One region of the Brevibacillus ruminantium genome, then DNA from elsewhere that is predicted to be linked to it. Evidence: riboswitches for the same ligand, from Rfam matches in the RefSeq annotation. Region 1 holds a riboswitch; each other region holds the start of a gene.

Region 1 (7,843 bases):
GACCCGCGCTGGACAGTACAGCGGACGCTGGAAGAGCCGCTGCGCACGCATCTGCAGCTCTCGGATGCGGAAATCAAGGAGCGGATTGCCGAGCTGATGAGCGTAGTGGGATTGGCTCCCTATCATGCCAGCCGTTTTCCGCATGAATTCTCCGGTGGACAGCGGCAGCGGATCGGGATCGCCCGTGCATTGGCACTCAGACCCAAATTCGTGGTTTGTGACGAGCCAGTTTCCGCTTTGGACGTGTCTATTCAGGCACAGGTGCTCAACCTGATGCAGGATTTGCAAAGTCAGTTCTCGCTGACCTATATGTTTATCTCGCATGATTTATCCGTGGTCAAGTTTATCTGCGACCGGGTGGGCGTCATGTACCTGGGCAGGATGGTGGAATTGGCGCCTACGGCTGAGATGTTTGCGGAACCGCTTCATCCCTATACAAAAGCGCTGATGTCCGCCGTTCCGGTCCCTGACCCGGAATCGTCACGCGAGCGGATCGTGCTGACAGGCGATGTGCCTAATCCGCAATCGCCGCCGAGCGGCTGCACCTTCCATACGCGTTGTCCGTATGTCAAGGACAGCTGCCGGGAAATTGTGCCGGAATGGCGCGAGGTGTCGCCTGGCCGTCATGTCGCCTGCCATCTGTACGAATAGATGCGAGTTTTTTGTAAACGGAAACAGGACTGACAGTAGGAAGGCAGACACAGGTTTCCGTGATCAGGCAGTCGTTCTCTCTAAATGAGAGACCGCTGCCTTTTTCACAGGAAAGCATCATGATCGAAAAGAGGAGATGCAAATGAATCAGCAGCTCAAGCAATTGGTGGAGAGCCTGTCTCCAGAATGGACGGCGTGGAGACGCGATTTTCACAAGTACGCCGAATCCGGCTGGGTCGAATTCCGTACAGCCTCTATTGTGGCAGAAAAGCTGCAGGAGTGGGGATATGTCATTCAGGCAGGGAAAGAAGTCATCCGAGACGAAGCGCGGATGGGTGTTCCGTCGGCAGCGTTTCTGGCCGAGCAGGAAAAGCGCGCCCTGGGGCAAGGCGCAAGGCCTGAGTGGCTGCCTGTCTTCTCTGGCGGCTTTACCGGTGTGGTCGGCATTCTCGATACCGGAAGACCTGGCCCTACGATAGGCTTTCGCGTCGATATGGACGCGCTGGACATTCAGGAATCCGACGAGCAGGATCACTTGCCGGCAGCAAACGGCTATGTCTCGATCAACCCGGGAATGATGCATGCCTGCGGCCATGATGCCCATACGACGATTGGCTTAGGACTGGCCCAGGTATTGATGGCAATGAAGGATCAACTGAAGGGGCGGATCAAGCTCATCTTCCAGCCGGCCGAGGAAGGCGTGCGGGGAGCCAAGGCAATGGTGGAAGCGGGCGTATTGGACGACGTCGACTTCTTTTTCTCCGGGCATATCGGCAGCGGGGTTCCCCTGGGCGAGGTCGTGTGCGGAGCGAGAGGATATCTGGCGACCACCAAGCTGGATGTCACCTACAAGGGGTACTCCTCCCACGCCGGCGGACACCCGGAGGATGGCAAAAACGCGTTGTTGGCGGCGGCCTCTGCTGCACTGAATTTGCACAGCATTCCCCGTCATTCCCAAGGCTCGTCCCGGATCAACGTCGGGGTTTTGCAGGCTGGCAGCGGCCGAAATATCGTGCCGGGCGCAGCTTATCTCAAGGTGGAGACGCGAGGGGCTACCTCGGATATCAATGAATACATGCTGGAGCGAGCGATTCAAATCATCAAAGGCGCCGCTGTGATGCATGATGTCCAAGAGAGCATCGAGATCGTCGGCATGGCGAATAGCTGCGACTCCAGCAGCGAGCTGATCCCCTTTATCCGGTCGCAGGCGGAGAAGGTGGAAGCAGTGCATGCGGTTCGTGATTTTGTCGTAGCGGGGGGCTCGGAGGATGCTACCTACATGCTGCAACGAGTGCAGGACAACGGCGGTCTGGCTTCCTATCTGGTGATTGGGACGACGCTGGCGGCTGGGCATCACAACGAGAAATTTGACATCGATGAGCGCGTGATGGAAATTGCGATCCAGACGTATGCCCTCTGCGCATTGCATGCCGGTGAGCTTCCGGGTTGGAGTGGAGAGAACACCGAAAACGGTGAAAAATGAATGAATCGTCAAAGGCAAGACAAAAAAAAGACCCCCTGTCACTGTCAGGAAGTCTAGCAAGGAGATGACTTCAGTGGAGCGGCCATCAGTGGTGATGATGACGATAGGTTTCCATCATCATTCTATGATGGTGGGCGCGCCCCCGGTGAAAATGCTCTCTTTCAGCATACATGTGATGAAGCCTGCCATGGTGTCCGCTGGCAATGCGCTGACGATGGAAATGATCAGCCATTCTGGTGTGATAATGCATGCGATCACGATGATGTTGAATAGGATCCACCAAGAGATACCTCCCTTCCCATGCTTTTACCATGGTACGAGGCTCGAGTGGAAAATGCTTAGATACTTGTACGGGATTTGGAAAAATGTACACGTAGCCCGGCAGCTTTCCTGATCTGGCCGGGGGTTCTTGCTATTTTACCCATCACGCTCATGCCGGTTTGATTAGAGGAACAATGTCATGTAGTCTTCATCCTGGTAAACGCCGTCGTATTTGAGGGCGTTTTTTTCTGTGCCAAATCTCGTAAACCCAAGAGCGGCATAGAGCGATACAGCGGGAAGATTGTCGCTTGCGACCGTGAGATGAATTTGTTCCAATCCTTCCTGTTTCCGCGCTATTTCGATCAGGTGAGAAATCAGCATTTTGGCGGAGCCGCGACCTCTTTGGGCAGGCGTAAAATAAACGCCTACGAGTGAAGCCTTGTGGCGTAATTTCAGATGGCTTTCCCGCCTGAGTGTGGCTACGCCAATTAAAGAGCGCCCCATAAATGTCCCTACCGTGAATAAATCCGCTGTCGGCTTCAAGCGGGCCCTCCAGGTCTCCAGCATGTTGGGATCCTGGCGCATTTCCTCGTAGGTGGTTAAAAAGGCCTCGGGATTTTGCTGAAGAGCCTCCAGACGCAAGGCAATATACGACTCTGCGTCCTCCGGCTGCAAGATTCTGATCGTCAGGTCATGGGTTTGGTCCATGGGGCGCCCTTCTTTCTTCCGTGATTTTGGATGATGCATGATCAAAAAGTACCACGAAGCAGGGAATTCTTCCACTTGTTTAGACAGAAAATCCCCAAAATTGCGGGTTGGGGAAGCAGCTTCCTAAGTCAGCTCCCCGGATGTTAAGGGAATTCCCCGATTCACTTTCCACGCCCCACCCCCTACAATAGCGATAGGATGTTTGTCTGTGAGGAGGATCACCATGAACGCGTGGATGGAAGAAATGGGTGCGTCACAAGAAACCGATACGCTCTTACAGTCCATATTTGCGAATATCAGTGACGCTGTTTTGGTCGTGGATCACAGCGGAACAATCGTGACCGTGAATGCCGCTATGGAACGGATGTCAGGCTGGTCAAAGGAAGAATTGGTCGGTAGCAAGCATATATGTGAAATCTGTTTGGGCATGGCTACTTGTCAGGAGGAGAGTACCTGTACGGACTGTTTCTTCAAGCGTACCCAGATGCCCTCCTTTGAAATGCGGGTAAGGACAAAAGATGGGCGTGAGTATCCCGTCGCAGCCAGCTCTACGAGGCTGCCCGAGGGGGCAGATGGAAAAATGGTGATGATTCTCCGTGATATGACCATGCAGTTGCGGGCGGAAAAAGAACGCTATCAACACAAGCTGACCAATTTTGTGATTCAGGCTCAGGAAGAAGAGCGAAAGCGCATTTCCCGCGAGCTTCACGACGGCGTTGGGCAGGCACTATACAGCATCCTGGTCGGGCTGAACGTACTGGGACAAGGAAAGCTGAGCGGTCCCATGAAGCAGCATGTCACCGAAATCCAACAGATGACGGCGAAGGCGATGGAGGAAGTAAAGCGCATGGCTTTGGAGCTGCGCCCTTCCGCTCTGGATGATCTCGGGCTGTTGCCAGCTCTGCGTTCGCTGATCAAACGGGTGGAAAAAAGCTTTGGCCTATCTGTAGACCTGCATGTTCAGGGAGAGTGGCAGCGGTACTCTGCGCCTGTGGAGACCGCCCTTTACCGCATCGTCCAGGAGGCGATGACCAATACAGCAAAATACGCACAAGCCCACACGCTGGGCATTATATTTGAGGCTCGGGAAAAAGAACTGGTGGTGACCATTGTCGATGACGGCGTCGGCTTTGATGTGGAGCTGGCTGAAAACAAAGGCTCTGGTCTGGGGCTGTTCGGGATGAAGGAACGGGCTCAACTCTTGAAAGGCAGTGTTGATATCCGCTCCGTGATCGGAGAGGGAACCACGGTGATTGTTCGTATACCAGTCGCAAAGGGGGAAGCAGAAGATGGGCATTCGAGTCTTGATCGCGGATGATCACGCTGTCGTGCGCACGGGCTTGGGCATGTTGATTGACGCCCAGCCGGATATGGAGGTTGTCGGCTATGCAGCGGACGGCAAAGAGGCATTTGACAAGGCGCTTGAAATTCGGCCGGATGTAGTGCTGATGGACCTCAGCATGCCGCCGGGAGAGAACGGTCTTTCGGCTACAGGGCGGCTTAAAGAAGCAGCTCCCGGAATTCAGGTGCTCGTCCTGACAATGCACGATGACGAGGAATATCTGTTTCGTGTGTTGCAGGCAGGAGCGGCTGGCTATATTTTAAAAAGCGCTCCTGATCTGGATCTGATTGCGGCGATCCGCACGGTGTCAAAAGGGATGGCCTATCTGTATCCGTCCGCGACCAAATCGCTGATCGAAGAGTTTTTGCAAATGGTGAAAAATGGGGAAGAGCAGGCGAAATACGAGATTCTGACCGAGCGGGAAAAGGAAGTCCTGATCCTGATCGCCAAAGGCTTCAGCAACAAGGAGATTGCCGAACAGTTGACCGTATCCGTGAAGACGGTCGAATCCCATAAGGCGCACATCATGGAGAAGCTTCATCTGCGCACCCGTCCTGATCTGGTGCGGTATGCGATTAAGAAAGGTTGGCTTGATTTTGAATAGGTCGCATGGGCAAGCACAGCAGCTTGCCTTTTTTTGTGTTCTGCATGTCGACGAGCTTCGGCGAAAATGCTACCATGGATTCAGTGTTTATTTTGCAGTCGTATGAACTACATAAGTGGAAACAGGTTCTTTGAACGCGGCGTTCAAGGATGAAAAGGGAAGCTCGGTGAAAATCCGACACGGTCCCGCCACTGTAAGAGGGGAGTCAGCACCATATGAGCCACTGATCCGGAAGGATTGGGAAGGCGGTTGCTGATGGAGAGCCTTTAGTCAGGAGACCTGCCTGTTTCGACGACACTGCTTGACCTACGGGAGATAGGGAGGTGTTAGGGTGGCTAGCGTGAATCACGCAGGAGGCTTTGCAAGCCCCTGCTCATTTTGGCATCTCTAACTTTCCATTGGATCGATAGAGATGCCTTTTCTATTTTCAGCGAAACAGCAGATGCGGGCGCAAGACAAGAGCACTTGCTTTGCCAATACGCAATAATGGGAGGTCCCTCATGCAACAACCAGCAAAACCCATCCGTGAATCCAGAACATGTATGACAGATCTGGTTTTTCCCCCAGATACCAATCACCACAATACGATTTTCGGCGGCAAAGTAATGGCCTATGTCGATAAAATCGCGTGTATAGCGGCGATGAGACACTGCCGCAAGCCCGTCGTCACCGTTTCCAGCGACAGTTTTGACTTCCTGGCCCCGATCAAAACCGGAGAAGCGATCAACCTGGAGGCGTATGTGACGTGGGTGCACAAAACGTCGATGGAAATCTATGTAAAGGTAGAGTCGGAGAATTTGATAACAGCCGAAAGGAAAGTAACCGCACGTGCATATTTGACGTTTATCGCCCTGGATGAAAACGGCAAGCCTGCTCCTGTCCCACAGGTTATTCCTGAAACAGAAGAGGAAATGCGGCAGCATGAACAAGCAAAAGAACGCTACGAGATCAGAAGAAACCGTCGCGAACAGGCATGAAAGAAAAAACGTACGAGCATGAAAGAATAACGTCGGAACTAGCATAGAAACGCCATAAAATCGATCACGAATCACGACCGGCAGTCCTGTACATACGGGCTGCCGGTTTTTGTTAAGAAGTGGATGACGAAGATTGTCGGTTATGTCCAAAATGTGTCAGGAATTAGGGAATATCAGGAGGTTCCCGGGGGTTTTTAGGGGTTTTCCCTGAATTACAGTGCAAGCCGCCAGAGAGTAGAATGAAGTCGTAAAAAGGAACAGCTCGTACGGTATCGGGAAAGGAGGAGAGAGCCGTGGAGACAAAGACAGAAACACAGCGTCAACTCGAAGAGGCAAAGAAACTGAAGCCTGAATCGCAGGACCTGAAAGGGACATTTATCGCTGTATTACTGGTTGGCGCTATCATACTCCTAAGTTGGTTTGGTGTATTCGGATTATTCCTGGATCGTGCATAGCAGGGAAGAGAGGGAGGTTGTGAAACGATGCATCTGCACCGTTACGAAAAAATCTGGCTGATTCTGGGGGCAGGAGGCCTGGCGCTGTTTATTGTGCTGCTTTGTGTGAACGCCTTCGCAATGGGTATGGCCCCTCCGAGCAACATGGAAATGATCGACCCGACGAAAGTATCGGAGACACCTCCGTTTGACAATCCTGGTCTGAAAAAGATCAGTGACACGGAGTACGATGCTTACATGACGGCGTTTGCTTTTGGCTTCAACCCCAATAAGATGGAAGTTCCGGCAGGGGCAAAGGTGAATTTTCACGTAACCAGCCCCGACGTGGTTCATGGATTTCAAATACCGGGTACAAACGTCAACTTCATGGTAATGCCGGGGCATATCAACTCCGCGTCGTACACCTTTGAAAAACCTGGTGAATACTTGATCCTTTGCAATGAATACTGCGGCGCCGGCCACCAGGTGATGGCGACAACCATTATTGTAAAATAAGGCAGGTGATTTCGATATGATGCAAACACATATGGGAAAGGCGCAGGTGGATCGTCCGTCTGCTCGTCTCAGTCTGGCATACATTTGGGTTGCATACGCAGCTTTCGGGCTGGCCGCACTGGCTGGAATGCTGCAAGGCATGGTGCGCGGCGGACTCATTGAGCTGCCGAGCTGGACCAACTATTATCAGATTTTGACCGCACATGGGGTCTTGATGGCACTCATTTTTACCACATTTTTTATCGTCGGATTCCTGCTGTCCGGAGTTGCCAAAACAACGGGAGGGTCCTTGCACGGTACTGCGCTCGGACTTGGCTGGATCGGCTGGATTCTGATGACAGTTGGGACCGCGATGGCGGTCGTGACCATCGTAACGAATGACGCATCGGTTCTCTATACCTTTTACGCGCCGTTGAAGGCATCTCCGTTCTTTTACATCGGAGCAGCGTTGCTGGTCGTCGGAAGCTGGTTTGGCGGCTTCGCCGTCTTCAGCAGCTACCGTAAATGGAGACGGGAAAACAGAGGAAAAATGTCTCCCTTGTTCGTCTTCATGTCGGTGACGACCTTTGTCCTGTGGCTGATCGCAACCATTCCGGTGGCTGTAGAGGTTCTCTTTCAGCTGATTCCGTGGTCGCTGGGCTGGACGTCGAGCATCAACATTATGCTGAGCCGTACCTTGTTCTGGTTCTTCGGTCATCCACTCGTGTACTTCTGGCTGATGCCTGCGTACATCGCCTGGTATGTATGCGTCCCGCGGATTATCGGCGGACATGTATTCAGTGATTCGCTGGCTCGCCTGGCTTTCATCTCGCTGCTTCTGTTCTCCATGCCGGTCGGCTTCCACCATCAGCTCATGGAGCCCGGTAT
Region 2 (7,843 bases), 2.3 Mb from region 1:
CGATGAGCTTTGGACCATGCTGGACAAACAGATAGCTGCGGGAAAAATCCGTCATCTCGGTCTGTCCATCGCGAAAAACAATCAGGTACACCAAACATCATCAGCTTCAAAGGTAAACGCCAAAACCATTCAGGTCGTCTACAACCGTTTGGATCAAGCGCCGGAAGAGCAAGTGCTCCCCCTTTGCCAGGAGCAAGATCTCGGTGTGCTTGCTCGGGTGCCGCTGGCGAGCGGGTATCTCAGCGGAAAATACAAGCCGGGCACTCAGTTTGGCACCAATGATGTACGGCATAATCACGATCAGGAGCGTGTGCTTTCCTTGCTTCAGCAAGCGGAAGAGATCAAAAGCAAAGAAGTACCTCCAGGAGTTGACATGGCGCAGTGGGCGCTCGCCTGGTGCTTGAAGCATCCAGCAGTCACAGCGGTCATTCCGGGCTGCAAAAGCCCTGCTCAGGTAGAGGCAAATGCAAAAGCTGCGGAACTGGTGTCCGGGGATCACCCTCAAAATATATAGCAAGGCGGTGTTTTTGTGGCGAATATCGATTTGTCACTTTTACCATGGAACGTATTTTGGCTGGGCATCGCGTTTTTTAGCGTTACCGGCGTTCTGTTTTGCTTCGGTTTTCTCCATTTGGTGCAAAAGAAAGTGAAAAGCGGTGTCCTGTTCATGGTCGGGACTGTCCTGAGCGCCTATCTGTTCCTTTCCTATCTGTTTGCCAATCACATATAGCCGAGAAGTGGCTCCAGCTTGAACAGCCCATTGGACGCTCAAACATAACCTTGTGAGGCAAGAAATGCCTGCAGGGTTATTTTTTGTATAAGAAAACCCCCAGTTAGACTGGGGGTTCGGGAAAGCTTATAGCTATGAGTAGTCATCCTTTGAACTCGGTGATAAGATGAGAGCCGGTCTGCCAACCGCTTACACTTATCACAGGAGGACAAAGGATGGACAAGAGCAGTCTAGCACATACCAAATGGAACTGTAAATATCATATCGTATTTGCTCCGAAATACCGAAGACAAGTGATATATGGGAAATTGAGGAGAGAGATAGGGAAAATTTTACGGGAGTTATGCGAACGAAAAGGAGTGGAGATCATTGAAGCGGAAGCTTGCGTGGATCATATTCACATGTTAGTGAGTATTCCGCCTAAGTTAAGCGTGTCCGAGTTCATGGGTTACTTAAAAGGAAAAAGTTCATTGATGATCTTTGATAAGTTTGCAAATATGAAATACCGATATGGAAATCGTCAATTTTGGTGCAGAGGGTACTACGTAGATACAGTAGGAAGAAACAAAAAGGTAATTGAGGAATATATTCGGAACCAATTAGTGGAGGACAAGAACTATGAACAATTAACGATGAAAGAGCTGATCGATCCGTTTACGGGTGAGTCGGTGAAAAAGGGCAGGTAAGGAGCCCCTTTTCAGGGGCTGCCCGAGGCAACACGCGGTTGGCAGACTTTCAGGGCGCCTTTGAGGCGCTTGCTTGTAACATGCCCTTATAGGGCTAATGGAAGCCACCGGCTAAGCCGGTGGTTATGACTCACTTTCAGTCGAGACGATCGTTGACTTGAAACCGAGAAAAGCAACACAGCCGACTATCGATTTCGGGTCGGAACGCATCGCATCGTTAAAAATGATTGAAATTTGTAACCAATTCAATTAAGATAATGGAAATATATACTATTCCTGTGTGGATAGTTTATATTTTTACATCTTGCTCAGTTTATAATTGAGGGCGAGTACATTTATCAATTGAATAACTGGAAACAGGTTCCTTGAGTGAGTAACGTTCAAGGATGAAAAGGGAAGTTCGGTGCAAATCCGACACGGTCCCGCCACTGTAAAAGGGGAGTCAGCGCAGGAAGTCGCCACTGATCCATCAGGATTGGGAAGGCATGCAGCTGATGATGAGCCTTAAGTCAGGAGACCTGCCTGTTTCGACAACACTGCAAGACCTACGGGAGATAGGGAGGTGTTAGATCCACTATGGCAGTAGTGCGTGAAACTTCACTGCTTATTTAGGCATTTCTAACTTTCTTTCTGAACGTTAGAGATGCCTTTTTCTATTGGAGTAACGCAAAGACTATTTGTATGGGGAGGTATTTAGATGAGTATCAAAAGCAGTAACCTGGGATATCCACGTATAGGAGAAAACCGTGAATGGAAAAAGGCTCTGGAAGCATTTTGGGCGGGAACATTAGAAGAATCCAACTTCCTTCAACAGATGGAACAGATTCGACTCCATCACTTACAGAAGCAAAAAGAGAAAGGGATCGATTATATCCCTGTCGGTGATTTTACATGTTACGATCATATGCTGGACACGGCTGTCATGTTTGGCTTGGTCCCAAAACGGTTTCCTTATGAAGGTGGAGTTGTTCCACTTCAGACATACTTTGCTATGGCGCGTGGCAGTCAAGAAGCGATCGCGTGTGAAATGACAAAATGGTTTAACACAAATTATCACTATATTGTTCCAGAGATTGGCGACAGGACTCCGACCTTAACAGAAAACAAGCCCCTTCTTGCTTATCGCGAAGCAAAAGAGAAGCTTGGCATCAAAGGAAAGCCTGTCATCGTCGGCCCATACACGTTTATCAAACTTTCAAAGGGATATGTCCCTGCACAATTACCAGCCCTTATCTTGCAACTCGTCCCGTTGTATCAGCAAATTTTACGGGAGTTAGAGCAAGAAGGGGTGGAATGGGTTCAACTGGATGAGCCGATTTTGGTTTCTTCTCTCAGTAAAGAGGAGATGGAAACCGTGTCATACATTTACAAGCAGCTTCATGAAGCAGCACCCCATCTGAACATTATGCTGCAAACCTATTTTGATTCCGTAGAATTCTACCCCGATGTGATCAACCTTCCCGTTCAGGGTATTGGATTGGATTTTGTTCACGGCATCGGACAGAATCTCCGGTATCTTACAACGTGCGGATTTCCAGAAGATAAAGTACTTGGCATCGGTGTGGTAGACGGTCGAAATATTTGGCGCTCGCACCTCCCTCACAAATGGAAACTTTTGAGAACTATTACGAGCGCTGTTCCGGAGGATCGTGTATGGCTCCAACCTTCCAGCAGTTTACTCCATGTCCCTGTTAGCATCAATCAAGAAACGCAACTTGATCCCCTTGTCAAAGAGGCTTTGGCTTTTGCTGATGAAAAATTGGATGAAATTCAAGTCTTACTCAATGGATTTCGCTCTGGTGAAAACGCGACGATAGAGGAGTTCACCAGAAGTCAAACGGCTTTATCTAATTTGGCGCAGTCTCCAGAAAGAAACCGACTAAAAGTACATGAATCTGTAGCCAATCTGGGACACCAGCATGCTGAGCGTCAGTCACCTTTCGTACAGCGTCGGAAGAAACAACAGCAAGAAAAGAAGCTTCCCTTGCTTCCCACGACGACAATCGGAAGCTTTCCGCAAACCTTGGAAGTTCGACAGGCCAGACAAAAATGGCGAAAGGGCGAGTGGACGACGGAGTTTTACGAAGAATTCATCCAGGAACAAATTGAAAAATGGATCAAGATTCAAGAAGAGATTGGACTCGACGTCTTTGTTCATGGCGAGTTTGAGCGGACCGATATGGTAGAGTTTTTTGGAGAGAAGCTGGCAGGGTTCACCTTTACGAAAAATGGTTGGGTGCAATCGTACGGATCACGTTGTGTGAAACCGCCGATCATTTACGCAGATGTCGAATTTCTTGAGCCAATGACAGTGAAAGAAAGCGAATTTGCTCAATCGCTCACCACAAAACCGGTAAAAGGAATGATTACGGGTCCCGTGACTATCCTCAATTGGTCATTTGTGCGTGACGATATATCAAGAAAACAGGTAGCCTATCAAATTGCACTTGCATTGCGACATGAAGTGGAAGCGCTGGAGGCTGCCGGTATCCAGATGATTCAAGTAGACGAACCAGCCCTGAGGGAGGGTATGCCACTGAAGAAGTCTGCTTGGGAAAATTATTTGAATTGGGCCGTCAAGGCGTTTCGCCTAACCACTTCCTCCGTTCAAGACAACACGCAAATTCATACACATATGTGCTACTGCGAGTTCCACGACTTTATCGATTCGATACGTGATTTAGATGCTGATGTCATTTCCATAGAGACATCTCGAAGTCATGGAGAATTGGTATCTTCGTTTCATGAACATGCCTACGAAAAAGAGATTGGTCTTGGGGTATACGACATCCACAGTTCGCGCATTCCTTCTGTCGAGGAAATCGTCAGTATGATTGAACGCGGTTTGCAAGTGTTAGAACCTGCTCAATTCTGGATTAATCCAGACTGCGGACTCAAAACCCGAGGCAAGGAAGAAACGATTGCTTCCCTGCGAAATATGGTGACTGCTACTCTCATCGTTCGTGATCGTTTGACATCTGCACAACCATGAGCGTATTTAAAACCATCTGCATTCGCATGACCTATGGGAATGATAGAATGACTGAGTATTTTGTATGTCAATGGTGTGGCTATACGGAGGAAAAAGAGATAGCATCTGTTGAGGAAAATGAGATAAGCTATCAGTGTCCTTGCTGCAGTATGGATGAAATCGAAAGTATCTTTCTAGCGCCGCTTTCAATCAAAAGCAGAGTGCAACAGATGGCAACCCTGCGGAGTGATGATCTGCTCCTTTTCTGAGAAAACATGATAAGATGAACATGTAACAATCACCTGAGGCAACGGGTAGGTGCATAAAGAGGAGTGATTTCGTGTTGGAGAAAGTCATGTTTATTGAAATCGGAATGGGTATTGATTTGCACGGTCAAAACGTTACCAAAGCGGCAGTCCGCGCCGTACATAATGCCATCCACCATAACTCGATGCCAGGCTTACGTTCGGTCTTGCCGAATCAAGACATTCATCAAATGAAAGTAAATGTCCGGCTTGCCGTCCCAGCCGACAAGGACAAGCTTGAACTGGATGTTGTCCGTGCTGAATTGCCATACGGGACTGTTACCTTTGAGGTCATCGACGGAGGTATGCTGACGAGCAGTGGCGTGGTCCTTTCAGACAAAGAAGATAAAAATGATTTGGCTTATGTGGTGATCGCTTCTGTCGAGGTAGGCTATTAAGACCAATGGATTGTAAAAGCCCGGTTCAAAGGTAAAGAGCCGGGCTTTTTGCATTGTGAAAAGGAGGAGTGGACTTTCAGCTAGGTAGCGCGCGGTGCACTCTCGAAACCGATTTTTTTATGCGTGCCGTCGCAGAATGGCTTGATCCCTGATTGGCCACAGCGGCAAAGGGAAAACGTCGAGCCGACCTGAAAACGGCCACCCACTGCATCTACCAGATCAACATCACCCGTGACCCTGATTGAGCCGTTGTCGTTGACTTTCATCGTTACTTTTTCATCTGTCATGCTGCTGCCACCCCGCAAGAATAGTTTTGGGAACTAGTATCCCCGTCAGCAAGCGGGATATTCCCCGTTGGTAATCCTCTATTCCACTGTGATATAATGTGTGGATCATTGATAATGAAACTGGATGGTTGGAGGAAGAAATGCTTACTTTTGAGGAAAAGCTGGCTATTATTGAATCGTTCCCGGAACTACATAAGAAGGCGGTATCGCTCGGTCGCTACAACTTTCACTTCGAAGAGAGTGTACATGACAAAAAAATCGTTGTTCATCATCTCCATCCCAATGGCAATGGCTTTGTTTACGCCGGTCATCTGCCGAAAAAAGCGACCGATCCCAAAGGCATGGTCAATATACGGGAGTATGATGCAGATGCACTTCGCAAGATTATCAGAGACTCCATCGACTATCTCTCCCGCAAACCGGAGCCAGCCTCCAGGACGGAAGAAGAGAAAGGAATGGATCAGGAGGTTTGGGTCGGGCCGCATAACCAAACCCTGCTGCTGGCAAATGAAGATGAGCTGTGGAATGTCTACGCAAACGGCAATCTGGAAGAAGCCTTTGAATCTTACAAGGAAGCGGAACGCTATTTGCGCGAAGAAGGTTTTCAACCCAAGTAAAAAATCAGAAAAACGCTCTTTCCTCAGGTGAACTGCACCCCATTTGTTAGACATATCTAACATTTGGAGGTGCAGTTTTTCTATGGCCAAATTTACAGCTGACGATAAATTGTCGGCGGCTCTACGCTATTTAGATGGTACAGAGAGTTATGAATCGATTGCTACGACCCTGGGTACAACAGAAAGCGTCGTTCGAAATTGGGTGAAGCAATACGAGCACAATGGTGTAGAAGCATTTAGAAAATCCTATACAAGCTACTCCGCCCAATTTAAACTAGACGTACTCAATTATATGAATCATTTTGGGACGTCTCCGAATGAAACTGCTGCCATTTTCCAAATCACCTCTCCTGCTTTAATCCGGAAATGGAGAATACAATTTCATTCACTCGGAATAGACGCCCTACAATCGAAGAAAAAGGGGCGTCCAACCATGAAAAAAGAAACTAAAAAGGGGATACCTGTTGAGGGCTCAGTCGAGGCATTACGGGAAGAAGTAGAGCGTTTACGCATGGAGAATGCTTACCTAAAAAAGTTGAATGCCTTAGTTCAAAGCAAGGAAAAATTACAAAGCAAGACAAAGCGCAAGTAGTATTTGAGCTAAGGACAGAATTCCCTGTAAAAGCTTTACTGAAATTCGCTGGCATTCCACGCAGTACCTACTATTACTATGTGAAAATGAACAATCGTCCAGATAAACATGCTGAATTAAAAGCAGTGATTCAGGTCATTTACCATGAACATAAAGGGCGCTACGGGTACCGCCGTATTACGCATGAACTGAGGATTCTGGGGTATCTGGTAAATCATAAAAAAGTTCAGAGATTAATGAACAAGTTAGGTTTAAAAAGCATAGTTCGGATGAAAAAATATCGCTCGTATAAAGGGAAAGTTGGCAAGACAGCACCGAATCTATTGAACCGAGATTTCCATGCAGAAAAGCCAAACGAGAAGTGGGTAACAGATATAACTGAGTTTAAGTTATTTGGTGAAAAGCTCTATTTATCACCAATGTTAGATTTGTATAACGGAGAAATTATCGCTTATACCGTTGATACAAGACCAAGATATTCTCTTGTGTCTAAAATGTTGGAACAAGCATGTCGACGATTAACCGCTACAGACAGATTGATGATTCACTCGGATCAAGGTTGGCATTACCAGATGAACCAATACCGACAGGTATTGAAAGACAATAACATCACCCAGAGCATGTCGCGAAAAGGAAACTGTTATGACAACGCTGTGATGGAGAGTTTCTTTGGAACTTTAAAATCGGAATTCTTATATACGCAAGAGTTTGAAAGTGTGGAACAATTTAAACGAGAGTTAGCAAAATACATCGATTACTATAACAACAAGCGAATCAAGACAAAATTAAAAGGTCTGAGTCCAGTGCAATACCGAACTCAAACCTTGCGCACTGCTTAATAAAAACTGTCTAACTTTTTGGGGTCACTTCACAGGGGGAGAGCGTTTTTGTTTCGGTGCCAGGTTCCTTGGAGTCATCCACCTTTTTTAAGGAAACATGGACACGGACCCCTTTTCCGGGTGAAGGCTCGACCCGAATCATTCCGTTGTGCTCATCGACGATATCTTGCGCAATAGCTAAACCAAGCCCGCTGCCGCCTTTTTTCCGATTTCGGGATTTTTCCACCCGATAAAACCGCTGGAATACAAATGGAATATCCTTCGGCGGTATTCCGACTCCGGTATCCTCGACACAGATGTGAATCCATTCCTCGTCACTGTCAACGGTTACCTTCACCTGTCCCTGCTCCGTATACTTGTACGCATTGTCTAACAGGATATCGAAAAGCTGTCTGATCCGCTCACGATCCATGACCAG
Region 3 (7,843 bases), 2.7 Mb from region 1:
GGACTTCTCGATGGCGCGGCCGGTACCGCTCTTGTGCTTCTCAGCCTGTTGCGTGCTGAGCCGCCGGAATGGGAAGCGGCTCTTTTGCTTTCGTAAAAACCGGGAGTACACAGCACGTTGTCTGTGCTGGTCAACTCCAAGCACGATCAGACCGAAGAGACAGGGATAGAACCGATAAATTCTATGCAAAGTCGACTCAAAGGCTCTGCAGCGCGAGTCACGATCTGGTGCTTTACTCCAGGAACGGAAACCATTCGGGCTTGCGGTAAGTGTTTTCCCATAAGCTTGCCGTACGGATGCATGTGCGTGTCCTGCTGGCCATACAAGAGCAGCACGGGCTGCTTGATCTCATGCAAGCGCTCTGTGCAGCGGTAGCGATGGCCGATCGTATACAGGTGATGAAGGGTCTTGGCGTCCGTCCGGCTGCCATGCGTGATCCATCGTTCTTTGTCTGACTCTTTGTCCAGGTGTGAGGAGGCAGTCGAGCGGGCCAATACTCCCACACCACCCATCCTGGCAATTGCCTCGGCCAAATAAAAGCGCGAGTGCAGGTACCACTCATTCACCTCGGAAAAACCGCTGACCAGCACAAGACCCGCGATTGAATGCGGATGGCGCAGGCACCATTTCAGGGCGAGAGAAGCCCCTTGGGAATAGCCCATCACGACCACTCGCTCATGTCCGAGAGCGTGAATCGTTTCCTCCAACGTCTCGCTAAGATCGGCCATCGTAAAAGGGATGGGCAGCGGATCGCTCGCTCCGTGGCCGGGAAGATCAGGGAGGATAAGTTGAAAGTGCTCGGCTAATTCGTGTAAACGGGAGAAATTGATCATCCCGATGCCAGGCGCATGGATGCATACAAGCGGCTGGCCGTTGCCGTACAGCTGCACCGCTAGCTTGGAGCCTTTAGCAGATGAAACGATTGATGTTTCGCTCATTCGTGATTCACCTCTGTTTTATCCTGTCCGAAACTGCGCATAGTTTTTTCGTCCGTTCGCTTCTTTTTTTGGTGAGGAAATGGTATCCTCGCAGTATGATACCCAAAGAAAGGCGGTTGACCCCCTTTGTATCAAGAACGTATTCAGCGCATTCTTGCCTATATGCAAAAGGAAGGAATAGACGTTGCTTTGATTACATTGCCAAAGCACGTTTACTACCTGACAGGGTTTTTGACCGAGCCGCACGAGCGGTTCATGGGCCTGGTAATCCCAGCTGCCGGAGAACCTTCCCTGATCGTTCCGGCACTGGACCGGTCGGCTGCGGCCGAAGCGTCTGCCATGAAAAACATTCTGACCCATACTGATACAGACAACCCTTATGATGTCTTGAAGAACGCCTTGCCACCCGGACTAAAAACGCTGGGGCTGGAAAAAAGTCACATGACAGTTGACCGCTTTGAAGCGATGAGTGCGCAGATTGCTGCTGAAAGCTATGTCGATGTAGAGGAGCCGCTTCGTGAAATGCGTTTAATCAAATCAGCGGATGAAGTAGAGCGCATGAAGCACGCTGTCAAGCTGGTGGAAGCTGCTTTGGACGCGGTTGTGAAGTCACTGAAGCCTGGCGTCACCGAAGCGGAAGTGGTTGCTGACCTGGAATACCAGATGAAACGTTTGGGCGCGGAGGGACCATCGTTTAGCACGATGGTGCTGGCCGGCGAAAAGTCCGCCCTGCCTCATGGAAAACCAGGCAGCCGTGAGGTCCGAGAAGGTGAGCTGCTTTTGTTTGACCTCGGAGTCCTGGCAGACGGGTACGTGTCAGACATCACGCGCACCTTTGCCGTTGGTGAAATCAGCGAGCAGCTTCGGGATATCTATGAAACCGTGCTGGCCGCCAATGAAGCGGCGATTGCCGAGGTTCGCCCGGGTGTAACCCTGGCCCATTTGGACCAAACCGCACGCCGCGTGATTTCAGACAAGGGATACGGAGAGTACTTTATTCACCGACTGGGACACGGCCTGGGGATGGATGTGCACGAGTATCCTTCCGTCCATGGGCAAAACCAGGATACACTTCGTCCAGGAATGGTATTTACCATCGAGCCGGGTGTTTATGTGCCGGGTGTTGGCGGTGTGCGAATTGAGGACGACATTCTGGTTACAGCGGACGGATGCGAAGTGTTGACGCAATATCCGAAGCAACTGCAAGTGATTGGAAAATAGAATACGAGCTACTCGTTTCATGGTGTAATCCGGAGCGAACATCGTTCCGGTTACTTAATAGGGAAGATCGGTGAAAATCCGACGCGGTCCCGCCACTGTGAAGGGGAGCGTCCTTGCGTGAATCCACTGTTTTGCCAGAGCGCGAAATGGGAAGGAGCAAGGCGTGATGAACCCAAGCCAGGAGACCTGCCATGAAGCACGCACGATGAACCCACGCGGATGGGGAAAGTGTATCAGGAGCATCAGCGTAGACGCTATCCGGCTATCCTTTTGTTTCTATGCACATGCAAGCTATAAGAAGCATCTTCCGCAAACATCGGAAGGTGCTTTTTTTCTGGCATCCCTCCGCTCACACTGGTAAAACCACCGCGTTACAGACATCAAGAGACGAGAGGCGAACACGTGGTTTTTCATAAATGTGTAGTGATGAAAAGGGAGGAAGTAACATGATGAAAGCTAAGTACATAGGAATTCGGAACTGGATGCTAACAGGGATCGCGGCTGTCCTGTTCCTCACCGGCTGCGGCAGCGCCACTCCAGCAAACAACGCGTCTGCTCCCAATAATACTCCGTCGCAGGAAACGGCGAAAGCTGGTGACGGAAACAGCACGAATCCGGTTACTGTCCAAATAGATGGGAGAACAGTTACGTTCACCGAGGTGCCCAAAAGAGCAGTTTCCCTCAATCAACATGTGACTGAGGTGATGCTTGCCCTCGGTCTTGAAGACAAGATGGCCGGGACCGCGTATCTGGACGACAGCATTTTGCCGGAATACCAGGACGCCTACGCCAAGGTTCCCGTTCTTTCTGCGAAGTACCCATCCAAAGAAGTGCTGCTTGCAGCAGAGCCGGACTTTGTCTACGCTGGCTGGAAAAGTGCTTTTACAGAGAAAGCGGTCGGAACGATTGATGGATTGGAAAAATTAGGGATTAAGCCGTATCTCCACCAATCCTCCAACATGACAGGGCCAGAGCCCGAAGATGTTTTTGCTGACATCAGCAATATCGGCCGTATTTTCCGGGTGGAAGAGAAGGCAGACGAACTGATTGAGAAAATCAAAAAAGAGATGAAAGAAATTACTGACCGAATTGGGGAACAAAAAGAACCGCTGCGTGTTTTCGTCTACGACAATGGAGAAGACCAGCCTTTTACGGCGGCTAATAACTATATGACGACTTTGATTCGACTTGCAGGAGGCAAAAACGTATTTGATGATATCCCGAAAGGCTGGACAACCACTAGCTGGGAAGAAGTAGTCGCGCGCAAAGCGGACGTCATCGTCATCGTCGATTACGGAGATAAGACTGTGGAGCAGAAACGCAACTTCCTGCTGTCGAAAAAAGAACTGGCGGAGCTGCCTGCCATCCAGAACAAGCGACTGATTGTGCTGCCTTTGTCTGCAGCCGCAGAAGGGGTACGAGCGCCGCTTGCCTTGCAAACACTTGCCGAAGGGTTCTATCCGGAAGCATTTAAGCAATAATCCTGGTAACCCGCCGCCCTGGCCTGTTATTGCTGATCGCGTCGAAGGGAGGATAAGATGCCTAAAACAACGGTTGAGAAAATGGTCTCCACGAAGGGACCGGAAAGCAGCGAAATGCTCACAAAAGACATCAGAAGGTCGAAGGCATGGTTTTCATCGATTTTGCTGCTTCTGGGTATCGGCCTCGTTGCCAGTGTGACGTTGGCCGTTACGCTTGGGTCAGTTGCAATTCAACCGGAAACGGTATGGCGAATCGCCCTCTCCCATGTGCCAGTGATCGGGGGTTGGGCAGAGGCAGACTGGTCAAAATCGGAAGAAACCATCATATGGCAAATCCGTTTTCCACGCGTGCTCCTGGCCGTGATTGTGGGAGCGGGTCTGTCAGTGGTCGGCGTGACGATTCAGGCACTGGTGCGAAATTCGCTGGCAGATCCGTATCTGCTTGGCGTTTCCTCGGGCGCATCCGTTGGTGCCACGCTCGCCATTCTGCTTGGAGCATTCAGCATGTACGGGCAATATGCCGTTTCAATGGCAGCATTTACTGGCTCGCTCATTTCCACCATCTTGGTGTTTACGCTGTCCCGGATGGGAGGACAGAACTCGACAGTCCGATTGCTCATGTCCGGCATCGCCGTAGCGGCTGTGTTGTCAGCCATTACCAGCATGATCATCTTTACGGCACCAAACGAGCACGGCATTCAGACGGTCCTGTTCTGGATGCAGGGCAGCTTGGCCGGGGGGAAATGGACGTATCTCGGCATGCCTTCTTTTATTGTTCTGGTTGGGCTTTTCGCATTGATGCTACAGTACCGCTCCCTCAATGCCATCATGATGGGAGAGGAAACGGCCCGTACCTTGGGGGTCAATACGGAGCGATTCCGAAAAATACTGTTGGTGATTACTGCTTTGTTGACAGGTGTCATCGTCTCGATAACCGGAGCCATTGGCTTTGTCGGACTGATGATACCTCACATGGTACGCATTGCGGTGGGGTCCGACCATCGCAGAGTACTGCCGGTCAGTGCTTTGTTTGGCGCGATTTTTCTGATCTGGGCGGATGTTCTGGCGAGGCTGCTATTCGCCCCGCAGGAACTGCCGATCGGAATCATCACGTCACTTTGCGGCGGGCCGTTCTTTATCTGGCTCATGCTGCGCAACTCTTATTCGTTTGGAGGGGGGAACTCATGAATCTCCAAGCCAGGCAGGTTTCGGTAGCGCTGTCCGGGAAAAAGATCCTGGAGCACATCGATGTCCAGGTGAGTCAGGGAATGTTCGTCGGGTTGATTGGGCCGAACGGGAGCGGAAAATCGACATTGCTGAAAAGCATGTACCGGATCAAAAAACCGGATGATGGGATCGTCTCCTTGAATGGGGAAGACGTCTACCAACTCTCGGCGCGTCAAGCTGCGCAGCGCATGGCGGTTGTTCGCCAGGAATCTACGGTGGAGTTTGATTTTACAGTGCGGGAGATTGTTATGATGGGCCGCACCGCTCATAAAAGATTGTTTCAAACCGATACGGCCGAAGACACCCGTTTGGTTCATGAGGCCTTGGTCCGCACGGGTATGGAGGAATATGCGGAGAGAAGCTTTCAGTCCCTTTCTGGAGGCGAGAAGCAGCGCGTCATGATTGCCCGGGCACTGGTTCAGGAAGCCAAGCTGCTGATATTGGACGAGCCTACCAATCATCTGGATATACGTTACCAGCTGCAAATCATGGATCTGTTGAGAAATCTTCGGCTGACCGTCCTTGCAGCGCTGCATGATTTAAACATCGCAGCCATGTACTGTGACCATCTGTATGTGATCAACGAAGGGCGGATCGCAGCCAATGGCACCCCGGAAGAGGTGCTCACACCCAATTTGATTCATGAAGTGTTTGGGGTGGAAACAGAAATCTACGTGCATCCAAAAACACAAAAGAAGCATATCGTCTTTTTTTCCGGCATGCATACATCCCGTTGGGAAAAAGAGGAGGTATCGACAGCGCTATGAGTGTCTATCTGTGCACAGTATGCGGATTTCGCTACGATGAATGGCTGGGTGACAGTAAAAATGGCGTGCCGCCCGGCATTTCTTTTGAACGGCTGGCAGGCTCGGTCTGCTCCACCTGTGGACTTACAGGCGGAAGGCATGAGCGATTGCCGGGGGCCAGATACACGGGGCTTGAAGCCACCTATTATGATCAGTTCGCAGGAAAAACAGGTCTAGTCTTTTTTCGAGACTGGATTTTAAACGGGGAGCTGCCTGCTTCCGTGCTGGAGCTGGGCGTAGGAACGGGCCGAATAGCCATGGAGCTGGTCAAACACGGCATTACTGTCTGCGGTGTGGATAACAGTCCGGACATGCTGGAGCTGGCAGGAAAAAAGAGAAGTCGTCTGGGAAAAGGCAAAGAGCACTTGTGGGAGCTCGTTGAACAAGACGCCTTGCAGCTGAACCTGAATCGCAGCTTTACGCATGTCCTGCTAAACGAAGGCTTTCTGCAGCACTTTACAAGACGTTCGGAACAAAGACAAGTATTGCAGAGGATCTGGGAACACTTGAGCACGGGTGGATTTGCCGCAGTGGAGATTATTCTTCCCCCCGCCGGTCATGAGTGGAGAACCCAGCAGCGCAAATGGGTTTTTCCGGACAAGATGGTCTATCAGCATATAGCGGGAGAGACATCGCTTGCCCGGCAATTATTCCGCTACTCGCTTACGTATGAAACCTACTTGGAGCAGGTAGAACAGCCGCGTTACCGGGTCGAACGGGAAATGGCCTTGATTCTGCCAGGGGAACTGGAGCTGCTGCTCGAAGCTGAACAATGGCGGATAGTCGCCGTACATGAAGACGACACCTTTCCACGACCGACTGTCTCCGACGCTTCACAGGAAGAGAAGCCCTCTTTCTCATCAGAAAAACGCACGAAAGCAAACTATGATCCCGACCGCTGGAGGGAAGGCGGTTACCCGTTTGTCAGCGGCCCTGGAGAATGCAATACAGGTGCAGCGAGAATCATTGTGATCGCACAGAAAAAAACGTTGTAACAAATAACCGTCAGGTGCATCTAATCAAGGAAGAAGCAGGAAGGGAGGCGCGCCCGGTGGATAAGCTTCAGCAGACTACAGAAGCTTCTTTGGATCGCCTGATGAGGGAATACGGGACGCGTGTTCTCCGGCTGGTTACCTTGATGGTGAAGGACCGAGCCCTGGCGGAGGATATTACCCAGGATGTGTTTCTCAAAGTCTACCGCAACCTCGCAGCATTCCGCGGGGAAAGCAGCGTCCACACCTGGATTTATCGCATCGCAGTAAATGAGTGCAAGGGACATATGCGCTCTTGGGCATTTCGCAATTTGCTGCCGCACTCCTGGATACAAAAAGCGGGTGACGTATCGACGGAAGGGATCGTGGTGGAGCGGGCGGCTAAAGATGAGCTTGTTCGCCTTGTGTTAGCGTTGCCCCCACTCTATCGGCAGGCCGTCGCGCTTCATTACTATGCAGAGATGTCGATTGCCGAAGTGGCAGAAGTGCTGGGAGTCACCGAGGGGACGGTTCGGACGAGGCTTCATCGGGCCAGACAGAGGCTGAAAGAAGACATGAGGAACGGGGAGGGTTGGGAATGGACCGAGACCAATGGCTAAAGGAATTGAAAGAGCGAGCGGATCGGGCCGTACTTCATGATGTTGCCTTTTCCCCGTCGATGGAAGAGAAGGTCAGACGGGCAGCAGAACGGGAAAGGCAAGGGAAGAGAGCCTATTTTGTCCGCAGGGTGTGGGCCTTCCGGTCGGCAGCATCGGTGGCAGCTGTTGTATTCTTGTTGATTCTCCTCGGCTCTGCCGTGATACGCTTGCCGGAGAATCACCATGCGAGGGAGCCGCTGCAGGAGCGCCCCTGGCTGCCCGGAACAGTCGTCAATCCCCCTGATCTATGGAAGCCTTCCCCGCCCACCGTGGAACAAAAGGACGATGGGGTTTTCAGTTATCTCGGAGAAAAGCCGGTGCGCGTTATTACAGATGAGCACGGATATTATGAGGACCAGACACAGACCATGACCGTGCTGTTAAACGGCAGCTTTGCCAAAGAAGTGCAACTGGTGGCATACAGCACAAAAAGCAAAAAAGTCGAGCTGGGAACCTACCAAGTGATGGGGACGCTCTATGATGCAGATGGGCATTTTCGTGCGGGAGTTGCTTTGCCTGACCCAGGCGTATGGAAAATCC

Evidence for each region. A riboswitch is a leader RNA that binds a small molecule or an ion and turns the genes downstream of it on or off. The one in region 1 is predicted to bind cobalamin.
Region 2: another riboswitch for cobalamin. It lies ahead of metE (5-methyltetrahydropteroyltriglutamate--homocysteine S-methyltransferase); the one in region 1 lies ahead of NDK47_RS02650 (acyl-CoA thioesterase).
Region 3: another riboswitch for cobalamin. It lies ahead of NDK47_RS17205 (ABC transporter substrate-binding protein); the one in region 1 lies ahead of NDK47_RS02650 (acyl-CoA thioesterase).

What each region holds. Positions count from the first base shown of each region.
Region 1 covers NZ_CP098755.1:498,771-506,613, forward strand. Annotated here, with positions in the region: gene NDK47_RS02620 (ABC transporter ATP-binding protein) at 1-651, shown strand, start outside; gene NDK47_RS02625 (amidohydrolase) at 794-2,134, shown strand; gene NDK47_RS02630 (hypothetical protein) at 2,220-2,414, opposite strand; gene NDK47_RS02635 (GNAT family N-acetyltransferase) at 2,579-3,103, opposite strand; gene NDK47_RS02640 (PAS domain-containing sensor histidine kinase) at 3,327-4,421, shown strand; gene NDK47_RS02645 (response regulator) at 4,393-5,049, shown strand; cobalamin riboswitch at 5,156-5,350, shown strand; gene NDK47_RS02650 (acyl-CoA thioesterase) at 5,550-6,026, shown strand; gene NDK47_RS02655 (cytochrome c oxidase subunit 2A) at 6,320-6,481, shown strand; gene NDK47_RS02660 (cytochrome c oxidase subunit II) at 6,509-6,976, shown strand; gene NDK47_RS02665 (b(o/a)3-type cytochrome-c oxidase subunit 1) at 6,993-7,843, shown strand, end outside.
Region 2 covers NZ_CP098755.1:2,848,224-2,856,066, reverse strand. Annotated here, with positions in the region: gene NDK47_RS14070 (aldo/keto reductase) at 1-514, shown strand, start outside; gene NDK47_RS14065 (hypothetical protein) at 530-730, shown strand; gene tnpA (IS200/IS605 family transposase) at 946-1,416, shown strand; cobalamin riboswitch at 1,758-1,956, shown strand; gene metE (5-methyltetrahydropteroyltriglutamate--homocysteine S-methyltransferase) at 2,114-4,408, shown strand; gene NDK47_RS14050 (Lin0512 family protein) at 4,731-5,090, shown strand; gene NDK47_RS14045 (CDGSH iron-sulfur domain-containing protein) at 5,171-5,377, opposite strand; gene NDK47_RS14040 (hypothetical protein) at 5,518-5,994, shown strand; one part of gene NDK47_RS14035 (IS3 family transposase) at 6,077-6,521, shown strand; one part of gene NDK47_RS14035 (IS3 family transposase) at 6,521-7,425, shown strand; gene NDK47_RS14030 (sensor histidine kinase) at 7,436-7,843, opposite strand, start outside.
Region 3 covers NZ_CP098755.1:3,470,791-3,478,633, reverse strand. Annotated here, with positions in the region: gene NDK47_RS17220 (lanthionine synthetase C family protein) at 1-96, shown strand, start outside; gene NDK47_RS17215 (alpha/beta fold hydrolase) at 147-938, opposite strand; gene NDK47_RS17210 (M24 family metallopeptidase) at 1,065-2,159, shown strand; cobalamin riboswitch at 2,163-2,367, shown strand; gene NDK47_RS17205 (ABC transporter substrate-binding protein) at 2,609-3,640, shown strand; gene NDK47_RS17200 (FecCD family ABC transporter permease) at 3,755-4,828, shown strand; gene NDK47_RS17195 (heme ABC transporter ATP-binding protein) at 4,825-5,634, shown strand; gene NDK47_RS17190 (methyltransferase domain-containing protein) at 5,631-6,668, shown strand; gene NDK47_RS17185 (sigma-70 family RNA polymerase sigma factor) at 6,725-7,264, shown strand; gene NDK47_RS17180 (hypothetical protein) at 7,243-7,843, shown strand, end outside.